Regions from separate parts of the Thermanaerovibrio velox DSM 12556 genome, predicted to be linked through region 1. Evidence: riboswitches for the same ligand, from Rfam matches in the RefSeq annotation. Region 1 holds a riboswitch; the other holds the start of a gene.
What was found. A riboswitch is a leader RNA that binds a small molecule or an ion and turns the genes downstream of it on or off. The one in region 1 is predicted to bind cobalamin.
Positions count from the first base shown of each region.

Region 2: it holds a riboswitch for cobalamin, as region 1 does, so the genes downstream of both, THEVEDRAFT_RS00380 (precorrin-8X methylmutase) here and THEVEDRAFT_RS08010 (ethanolamine ammonia-lyase subunit EutB) in region 1, are expected to answer to the same signal.

Region 1 is NZ_CM001377.1:1,659,682-1,664,430, reverse strand. It holds gene ptsP (phosphoenolpyruvate--protein phosphotransferase) at 1-1,718, opposite strand, end outside; cobalamin riboswitch at 1,972-2,148, shown strand; gene THEVEDRAFT_RS08010 (ethanolamine ammonia-lyase subunit EutB) at 2,280-3,641, shown strand; gene eutC (ethanolamine ammonia-lyase subunit EutC) at 3,659-4,558, shown strand; gene eutL (ethanolamine utilization microcompartment protein EutL) at 4,591-4,749, shown strand, end outside.
Region 2 is NZ_CM001377.1:82,613-87,361, forward strand. It holds gene THEVEDRAFT_RS00370 (ABC transporter substrate-binding protein) at 1-927, opposite strand, end outside; gene THEVEDRAFT_RS00375 (sirohydrochlorin cobaltochelatase) at 1,036-1,893, opposite strand; gene THEVEDRAFT_RS00380 (precorrin-8X methylmutase) at 2,055-2,690, opposite strand; cobalamin riboswitch at 2,794-2,961, opposite strand; gene THEVEDRAFT_RS10195 (metal ABC transporter solute-binding protein, Zn/Mn family) at 2,972-4,747, opposite strand.

The sequences.
Region 1 (4,749 bases):
TCCTCTCTTATGGATGAGCCGGAGTCCATGGAGCGGACCTTTTGGAACAGCTCCAGGCAGCGGTCCTTGGTGAGCCGCATGAGGTAGTCCTGTATCCAAGGTATTCGAGGGGCGGACATGGAGAGTTCGTGGAAGCCCAGGGCGACCAACAGGGGCAATGCCAGTGGGTCTCCCGCCATCTCCCCGCACATGCCGAGCTCTATGTTAGCCTCGTGGGCGGCCCTTGCGGTGTTCTCCAGGAGGGCTATGACCGCCGGGTGGAACGGTTCGTACCATTGGAGGAGCCTTGGGTTCTGCCGGTCCACCGCCAGGGTGTACTGGACGAGGTCGTTGGTCCCCACGGAGAAGAAGTCCACCTCTTTGGCCAGTACGTGGGCTGAGGCGGCGGCGGCGGGGACCTCTATCATTATGCCGAGATCGATGTTTTCCGCCACCTTATGTCCCGCGTCCTTTACGCTGAGCACCGCCTCCGCCAGCATGGCCCTGGCGGTCCTTATCTCCCAGAGGCTTGTGACCATGGGTAGCATTATCTTGAGGTTTCCGAAGGCGGAGGCCCTGGCCAGGGCCCGCAGTTGGGTCATGAAGATCTCCCGGTACTCCATGCAGATCCTTATGGCCCTAAGCCCCAGGAACGGGTTGGCCTCTTCTCCCACCAGGCCCTTTATGTAGGGCACGTCTTTATCGCCCCCGGCGTCCAGGGTCCGGATTATGACCGGGTGTGGAGCCATGGACTTAAGGGCCTCGCTGTAGGCCTGGAACTGCTCCTCTTCGGAGGGGGAGTCCGAGCGTCCCATGAACAGGAACTCGGTCCGGAAGAGTCCCACCCCGGTGCCGCCGAAGTTAAGCACCTTTTGGGTGTCCTTTGGGGAGGCGATGTTGCCGAAGAGGAGGACGGATATGCCGTCCTTGGTGACGCTGGGCTTCCCCTTCAGTTCCTTGAGCCTGAGGCGGGTTTCCTCCTGGGCCTTGATGCGCCTGTCGAAGGCCTCCTCCACCTCGCGGGAGGGGAACAGGATGACCTCTCCGCCCACCCCGTCCACCAGGATGGTGTTGCCCCTTTGGAAGCTGTCGTCCATGGGTATCCCCGAGACCGCCGGTATCTCCAGGGCCTTGAGGAGTATGGCGGAGTGGCTGGTGGGGCCTCCCTGGGCGGTGACGACTCCCTTGACGTTTCGTTTTATGCCCAGCACCGCCGCATCGGAGGGGGCCAGCTCGTCGGTGACTATTACGTAGTCCTGTTTGTCATCGATCTGGCTTATGTCCTCTCCGCCGGTGATTATCCTGAAGAGCCTCTGGCCGATGTCCAGGATGTCCGCCGCCCGTTCCTTGAAGTAGGGGTCGTCCAGGGCGTCGAACTGGGCCTTTATGGAGAGTGTGGCCTCCACCACCGCGTCCTCCAGGCACTGGCCCTGCATTATGGCGGCCAGTATGGCGTCCACAAGCATGGGGTCTTGGATCATGAGCTGGTGGGCGTCGAAGATGGCGGCCTTCTCAGGTCCCAAGGTGGCCTTGGTGGAGTCCGCCAGGGCCTTTAGCTGTTCGATGGCCTTCTCCTGGGCCTCCCGGAAGCGCTGCTTGTCGTACTCGGAGTTGACCTGAGGAGCGCCGGTCTGTTGGAAGGGCCTTTGGTGGATCCTCAGGATGACCCCTTTTGCCAAGCCCGGGGAAATGGGCAGTCCTTTAACGGTGAGCTGTTCACTGGAAGCTAGAGAATTCAAGTTTCTTCCCCCCTAGGATGTCATGGGATAAGTTTATCTTTTACAGGGGATTTAAGCAAAGGGTGGGGGATCAAGAGGGGTTTATCCTAAGCTGTCTTTTGTCTTTGCGGGGTTTTTCGCAGTGTTTCGCGTGGGGCTGGCGCGGGTATTATTTGTAGTTATTTTATAAAAATACAACATTGCACTATGGGTTGACTATTCTGGTTGATTCGTTTAGCCTTGCTGTTTAAGGATGAGGTTGTTTGTGTTGAGCATGTTGCCGCTTTATCGTGACTTGCCGGTCCGCGACTTAAGGGAAGCCGATGGGATTTCGGCGCGGGGCCGCCACTGTGATCCCGACGAGGCCGCGTAAGACCACTGGGTTATACCTGGGAAGGGGCGGCTTAGGATGAGGGTAAGCCAGGAGACCTGTCGCGGATGAGGTTCTTAGAGGTTCCGCGTGACCCCGGGGCCCAAGGCGCAGTTTGGCTGTGTTGCCATGTGCACTTGGGCCCTGGGGTTTTGATTTTTTCGGCGTTTGTTCTTTGGAGCAGATCCTGAGGGGTTGGAGGTGATGGGAAGGTGAAGCTGAAGACCAGGCTTTTCGGTCGGGTGTACCAGTTTAGGAGCGTGAAGGAGGTTCTCGCCAAGGCTAACGAGGAGAAGTCGGGGGACCGCCTGGCGGGGATAATCGCCGAGTCCATGGAGGAGCGGGTGGCGGCCAAGCAGGTGTTGGCGAACCTGACGGTGGGGGATCTGAGGGAGAACCCGGTGGTGCCCTATGAGGAGGATGAGGTCACCAGGATAATCCAGGACGACGTTAATGAGAGGATCTTTGGGGAGATACGCAACTGGACCATTGGGGAGCTTCGTGAATGGATATTATCTGACCGCACCAATGGGGAGGACATAAGGCGGGTAAGCCGGGGTCTTACCAGCGAGGTGGTGGCGGGGGTGGCGAAGCTCATGAGCAACCTGGATCTCATCTACGGGGCCAGCAAGATCCGAGTTCCCGCCCACTGCAACACCACCATAGGGCTACCGGGGACCCTTGCGTCCCGGCTTCAGCCCAATCATCCTACCGATGACGTGGAGGGTATAAGGGCATCCATATTCGAGGGTCTGTCCTACGGGGTTGGGGATGCGGTGATAGGGCTTAACCCGGTGGACGACACGGTGGAGAACGTGAAGAAGATCCTGCACAGTTTCCAGGAGATCAAGGAGAGGTATGAGATACCGACGCAGATGTGCGTTTTGGCGCACGTCAGCACCCAGATGGAGGCGGTGCGTCAAGGGGCGCCCACGGACCTGTTCTTCCAGAGCATAGCGGGTTCTCAGAAGGGGAACGAGGCCTTTGGCATAACCGCCCACATGCTGGAGGAGGCGATGGAGCTGGCGGCCCGGCAGGGCACGTCCGTGGGTCCTAACTTCATGTACTTTGAGACCGGTCAGGGGTCGGAGCTCTCATCGGATGCTCACTTTGGGGCGGACCAAGTTACCATGGAGGCCCGCTGTTACGGTTTTGCCAAGCGGTTCAAGCCCTTCCTTGTGAACACCGTGGTGGGCTTCATAGGTCCCGAGTACCTTTACGACAGCAAGCAGGTGATAAGGGCTGGCCTTGAGGATCATTTCATGGGGAAGCTCACGGGGATCCCTATGGGATGTGACGCCTGCTACACCAACCACATGAAGGCGGACCAGAACGACATAGAGAACCTGGCGGTCCTTCTTACTGCCGCGGGATGCAACTACTTCATGGGGATACCTCACGGGGACGATGTGATGCTCAACTACCAGTGCACCAGCTACCACGACACCCCCACGCTGAGGCAGCTGCTGAAGGTGCGCCCCATACCTGAGTTCGAGTGCTGGCTGGAGAGATGGGGGATCATGGAGAACGGCACCCTGACCGACCGGGCCGGGGATGCTTCCATCTTCTGCTGACGGGAGGGCTGGTAGAGATGGTGACGGAACTTGAGCTTAAACAGCTGGTGAAGGAGATACTAATGGAGATGGGTTCCTTGGAGGAGCCGGGGCAGCGGGTTGTCGTGGAACCCCCGTCGTCGGGCTCCGGGGAGGATGCCCTTGGCTTGGATGACGAGGGCTTGCCCGATCTTACCAAGCTTGACATAAGGAAGCATTGTCTTGTGCCGGAGCCTAAGGACCCGAAGGCCCTGATGGCCATGAAGGAGAAGACCCCGGCGAGGATAGGGGTTTGGAGGGCGGGACCCCGTTACAAGACCGAGACGCTGCTGCGTTTCAGGGCGGACCACGCGGCCGCCCAGGACGCGGTGTTCAGCGACATATCCGAGGAGTTCCTGCGGAGCAACGACCTTAAGGTCGTACAAACCCTATGTTCCGATAAGGATCAGTTCCTCACCAGGCCGGACCTGGGCAGGAGGTTTTCCGACGAGTCCAAGGGGGCCATAAAGTCCATGGTGCCCCAGCCTCCCAAGGTTTTGGTCTACCTTTCTGATGGGCTCAGCACCACTGCGGTGGAGGCCAATGGGATGGACACCTTCAAGGCCGTGTCGCAGGTTCTTGAGTCAAAGGGAATCAAGTTACCGAAGCCCTTCTTTGTGAAGTACGGGAGGGTCCCCGCCATGGACGTGGTATCCGAGGTGACCGGAGCAGAGGTGGTGTGCGTGCTCATCGGTGAGCGTCCAGGGCTGGTCACCGCGGAGAGCATGTCCGCCTACATAACCTACCGGGGCACCGTGGGGATGCCCGAGGCGAAACGCACCGTTGTCTCTAACATCCACTCCGGTGGCACCCCGGCGGTGGAGGCGGGGGGCTACATAGGGGAGATCATAAAGCTGATGCTGGAGAAGAAGGTAAGCGGGATAGATCTAAAGCTTTAATTAATTAACGAGCCCCTAAGGAGGGAAGGAACATGAAGGGAGATCCCCTGAAGGCGAGACTTTTGAGCGTGAAGATAATCCCCAACGTTAACCCGGACATGGCATCCGCCCTTGGCCTTAGGCCCGACCAGAGGAGCCTTGGTATGGTCACCGCGGACAGCGACGATGTGACGTACACCGCCCTGGATGAG
Region 2 (4,749 bases), 300 kb from region 1:
CTTCAAGGCATCGTTAAGCCTTATCAGGGACGGACGAGATATGGCCCTCTCATCCACCTCAAACACGTTGCCGCGCTTAACCGCCTCCATGGGGCGGAACCGGGGGTCCTCCAAGAACTCCTTGGCACCCCCGGGGTTCATGGGCCCCCGTTGCACCAGTATCACGTCCACCTTTTGGTTGATCAGAAGAAGCCTCTCCGGCCCGAACTGAGCCACCGCGCTCCCCTTGGAAGTGGGCTTTAGGTCCTCCGCCGCGGGGTTGAGCCCCGCGGCCTCCATGAGCCGGTGCGGCCAGCTCCCGGGGACGCAGGTGGTGATATCCCTGGAGTTTACCACCAGAAACGCCCCCTTGCGGGCCTTGTAGTTGCGCCTTCTGGCGTCCTCCAGGGTTCTAAGGGCCCCCTGGAGCTTCAAACGGGCCTCCCTCTCCCTGCCGGTTATCGTTCCAAGTCGGGTTACGTAGAGCTCGAGGCCGTCGAAGGACGGGGGATCCAGCACCACCACCGGAACGAAGGGTTCAAGGCGTTCGAGCAGTCCGGGCTGCATGGACAGCTGCAGAGACCTCATGAGCACCAAGTCCGGCTTGAGGCTCAGGATGCTCTCCGGATCGGGCCTTAGGGGAAGCCTTGGAACCCCCTTAAACAGCTCTCGGTCGTCCCCGTCCGCCACGCCCACGATGCGGCCTTTGAGCCCCAGGGCCAGCAGGTTCTCCGTGTGGGCAGGGTAGAGGGAGACTATCCTCGTCGGGGGGGATCCCAAGGTCACCCTTCTCCCCATGTCATCCACCACGGATAACCGAGCTGCGTAGGCGGGTAGGGCCAAAAACACGAGGGATAGGACGAAGGAGGCGAGGAAAGGCGTTAAGAACTCCCTTCCCGTTGGGATCGGGCAGATCCCGGGGGAGTGGGATCGATCGCATCGGTACATCAAGGGTCAACACTTCCTTCCAGAGGTTTGAGCGGTCCCTGGGGGCTGCTCAAAAAAGAGCCCCCGGGGGAGGCGGTCACCTCCTGCCTCAGGGGCCCCATGTCAGGACTAGAAGCCCGCCTCCTCGGCGGCCTCCTTCAGGTGCTCCACCAGAAGGGCCCTTATCTCCGGGTTCTCCCCCAGACCCTTCAGGTGCGCCTCCGCCTTTATGCCCTCCTTGGAGAGCACGTTTATCCAAGAGTCCTCCTCGTCCCCCGCCATGTCGTTGTGGGCGTGGTCCCCCGCCACCAGCATCAGGGGCGCCAGGATCGCCCGCTTGATACCCTTGCCCTTCAACTGGGAGATCACGTCCTCCAAGGACGGTGTCCCCTCCACGGTGCCCACTACGAAGTTGGGGTGCTTCCGCTGGAGCACCGTTTGAAGCCTGGCGTAGGCCCCTTCCGCGGGATGGGGTGAACCGTGACCCATGAGGACCACTCCCCGCCGTGGGTCCTTGCCGAAGGCCCTGCCCAGGATGGCGGACACCCGCTCGTAGTCCTCGGGGGACCAAAGCAGCGGCTTGCTTAGGGCTATGCCCTCAAACCCGCTCTTGCTCCCGTGTTCCCTTAGGTAACGGAAGGCCCCCACCACCGCGGACAGGTCGTCATACTCCTCCCCGGGGATCACGTGGGTTGACAGCACCGCCACGTTCGTGTAGCCCTCTTCATGGAGCTTGGCCAGGGAGGTAATAGGATCCAGGAAGACCTTCCCCTCCTTTGCCAACTTGCGCATTATTATGCGGCTGGTGAAGGACAGCCGCACCTCTGTGCCGGGGAACGCGTCCTTCACGGACCGGAATACCGCGTCTATGGCCCTCTGTCCCTCCGGCATGGAGCTGCCGAAGGCCACCACCAGGACGGCGTTCTTCTTCTCCACCTTCTTCCCCTCCGATGCAAGGGCCCTTTGAGGGTGCGCAAAAGCCCCCATTAAGCTTAGAACAAGCGCAAGAACTGATATAAACTTCCTCATTTGACCCATCGACCTCCCGAAGTAATAAAGTTATCTACACCGTTCCGGGCGCCGATAAGCGGTGCGGCGAAGCTTCTCCAAGGGGTCCTCTGACGAGCTACCCCTTTCCGATAGCAAGGTTAGAGTCTGTCCTCCCCTTCAAGGCAGAGCCGCATTACGGCGTTGAACGCCGCGGCGCAGAGGTTGGATCCCCCCCTGGGGCCCCTTAGGGACACGCAGGGCACCCCGCTCTTGAGGAGGAGCTCCTTGCTCTCCGCGGCCCCCACGAAGCCCACCGGGAATGCCACCACGAAGAGGGGTTCGAATCCCTGTTCCACCAGCTCCAAGAGCCTGAAGAGCCCCGTGGGGGCGTTGCCGAAGGCGAAGACCCGGATGCCCATTTGAGATGCCCTGTCCACCGATGCCATGGCCCGGGTTATGCCCTCCCTGGCGCTGGCGGCGGAGGTGCACTCCTGGTGGATGAGGCATACGGGGTCCAGGTGGAGCTTGGAGAGCAGACTCCGGGAGAGCCCGGATCTTACCATGTCCACGTCGCAGAAGACCTTGGAGTCCTTGAGGGCTACCTTGGCATGTTCAAGCCAATCGGGGCTAGCGGAGACCAGGCTGCCCAGGGAGAAGTCCGCTCCGGCGTGAACCACTCGCTCCGCAATGGGCATCAAGGAGGGTTCTATGGAGTAGGATCCAAGAACCTGACGGATCAGGTACAGGCTCTTCCTCTCAATGGAGGCGGGGTTCCTGTCGTAGTTAAGAGGCATTGCACTTTCCCTCCCTTCTTCGGGGGTCTCAACCCCTGAGGTTTAGCCCCGAGGGGTACAGAGGGAAGGCGTTCCCACCGGAGGCGCCCGCCCGCGCAGGCAACCTTCCCCATCACCTCCGGCCGGTCTCCTGGCTTGCCTTCATCCTACCCCGCCCCTTCCCAGGGGTTTAAGCCCCCCAGTGGTAACGGCGGTCTCGTCGGGCTCACAGTGGCGGGGCCGCGCCGGAATCTCACCGGTCTTCCCGTTCACCGGAGGTGTCAAACAAGATTGTATAACCGTTACCCTAACGCCACGTCAAGGATCATCATGCAGATGAAGCCAAGTATTACCCCCATTGTGGCCAGATCACCGTTGTCCTCCGACTGGGACTCCGGTATCACCTCCTCCACCACCACGTATATCATGGCACCGGCGGCGAAGGACAGGGCGTAGGGCAGCCCCATCCGCATGGACTCCACCGAGAGGGCCCCTATGGCGGCGAAGATCGGCTCCACCACCGCGGAGAGCTGGCCGAAGAAGAACGCCATGGACCTGGAGAACCCGGCGCTCCTCAGGGGCATGGATACCGCAAGCCCCTCCGGCAGGTTTTGAAGCCCTATGCCAAGGGTAAGCGCCAGAGCGCCGGAAAGGGTGGCGGAGCTCGAGAGTCCCGCGGCCCCGAAGGCCACCCCGAAGGCCAGTCCCTCCGGTATGTTGTGAAGGGTTATGGCCAGCACCAGGAGGGTGGTCTTCCTCAGATGGGACTTGATGCCCTCCGGCTGGCCCCCCTTGAGGGCCGGGTGAAGGTGGGGCAGAAGCAAGTCCAGAAGCCTTAAGAAGAGCGCTCCCCCCAGGAACCCCGCGGAGGGGGGAAGCCAAGGCGTGAGCCCAAGCTCTTGGGACATCTCTATGGCGGGGGACAGCAGGGACCAGAAACTGGCGGCTATCATGACCCCGCCGGAGAAGCCCAGCATGAAGTCCAGCATCTTCCTGGATGGGTTAGCCCCGATGAAGGCCATGGCGGCACCAATGGCTGTGAGCCCCCACGTGAGGGTCCCGCCCAAAAGGGCCTGAAGGGACGGGGAAAGGGACCTGAACCAATCAAGCCCGGAGCCTGTGAGGAGAGACCAGCTTCCCATGGGGATCACCTTGTTCTCATCGAGTCCGCGAAGGCCTTGGCGGTTTGGCGCATCATCTTGAACCAGTCCGCCTCCAGCGGATCCAGCTCCACCGGCTTCACCCCCAACATCGCTGCGGCCCCTTGAGCGGAGCGTCCGAACATGGAGGGCTGCACGAACATCACCCGTATCCCTAGGCTTTGAACCTTTGACCTCAGCTTTGACAGCTCCTTGGGCCGGGCCTCCATCCCCTCCGATTCCACCGCCAGGGGGATTACGCCCCCTCTCGGCGCAGAAGTAGTTCCAGGCGGGGTGATACGCCAGCACCGCCCGGCCCTTGAAGGGCCCCAGGAGGGCCGAGATCTCCTTGTCCAGCCGGTCCATCTCCCCGAGGAGCTTCGCCAGGTTGGCGTCGTAAAAAGACCCGTTGCTTGGATCCAGGGACTTTAGACCCTCCGCCATCGAGCGGGCCATGGCCCTTCCGTTGGACAGGGAGTTCCACACGTGGGGATCGAAGGATTCCCTATGCCCCGGCTTGTCACCCTTCCCTTCGTGAGCGTGGCCATGCCCTTCAAGCTTGGAGAACTTAAGCCGCATCACCCTAACCCCATTGGCCCTCAGCTTGGGCAGAAGTGATTCCTCCAACGGCAGGCCGAGGTAGAAGATCACATCCGCCTCCGATACCGCCTTGGCGTGGCTTGGGCGCATCTCGAACGAATGGGGATCCGCCCCTTGGGGTATGAGGGTCACCACGTTGACCCGATCGCCCCCTATCCTCCTCGCCAGGTAGGACACCGGCTCAACGGGACACAGGACCGTAAGCCCTTTGACGCCCCCTTGAGCCCATGCGGGGCCCAAGGGAAGGACAAGGCCGACAAGCGGGGCAGAGAGGACCAAAGCCTGAAAAACAAGAGCAACGGAGATGAGCAGCAAACGGCGGTGCTTAACTTCCCTCATCG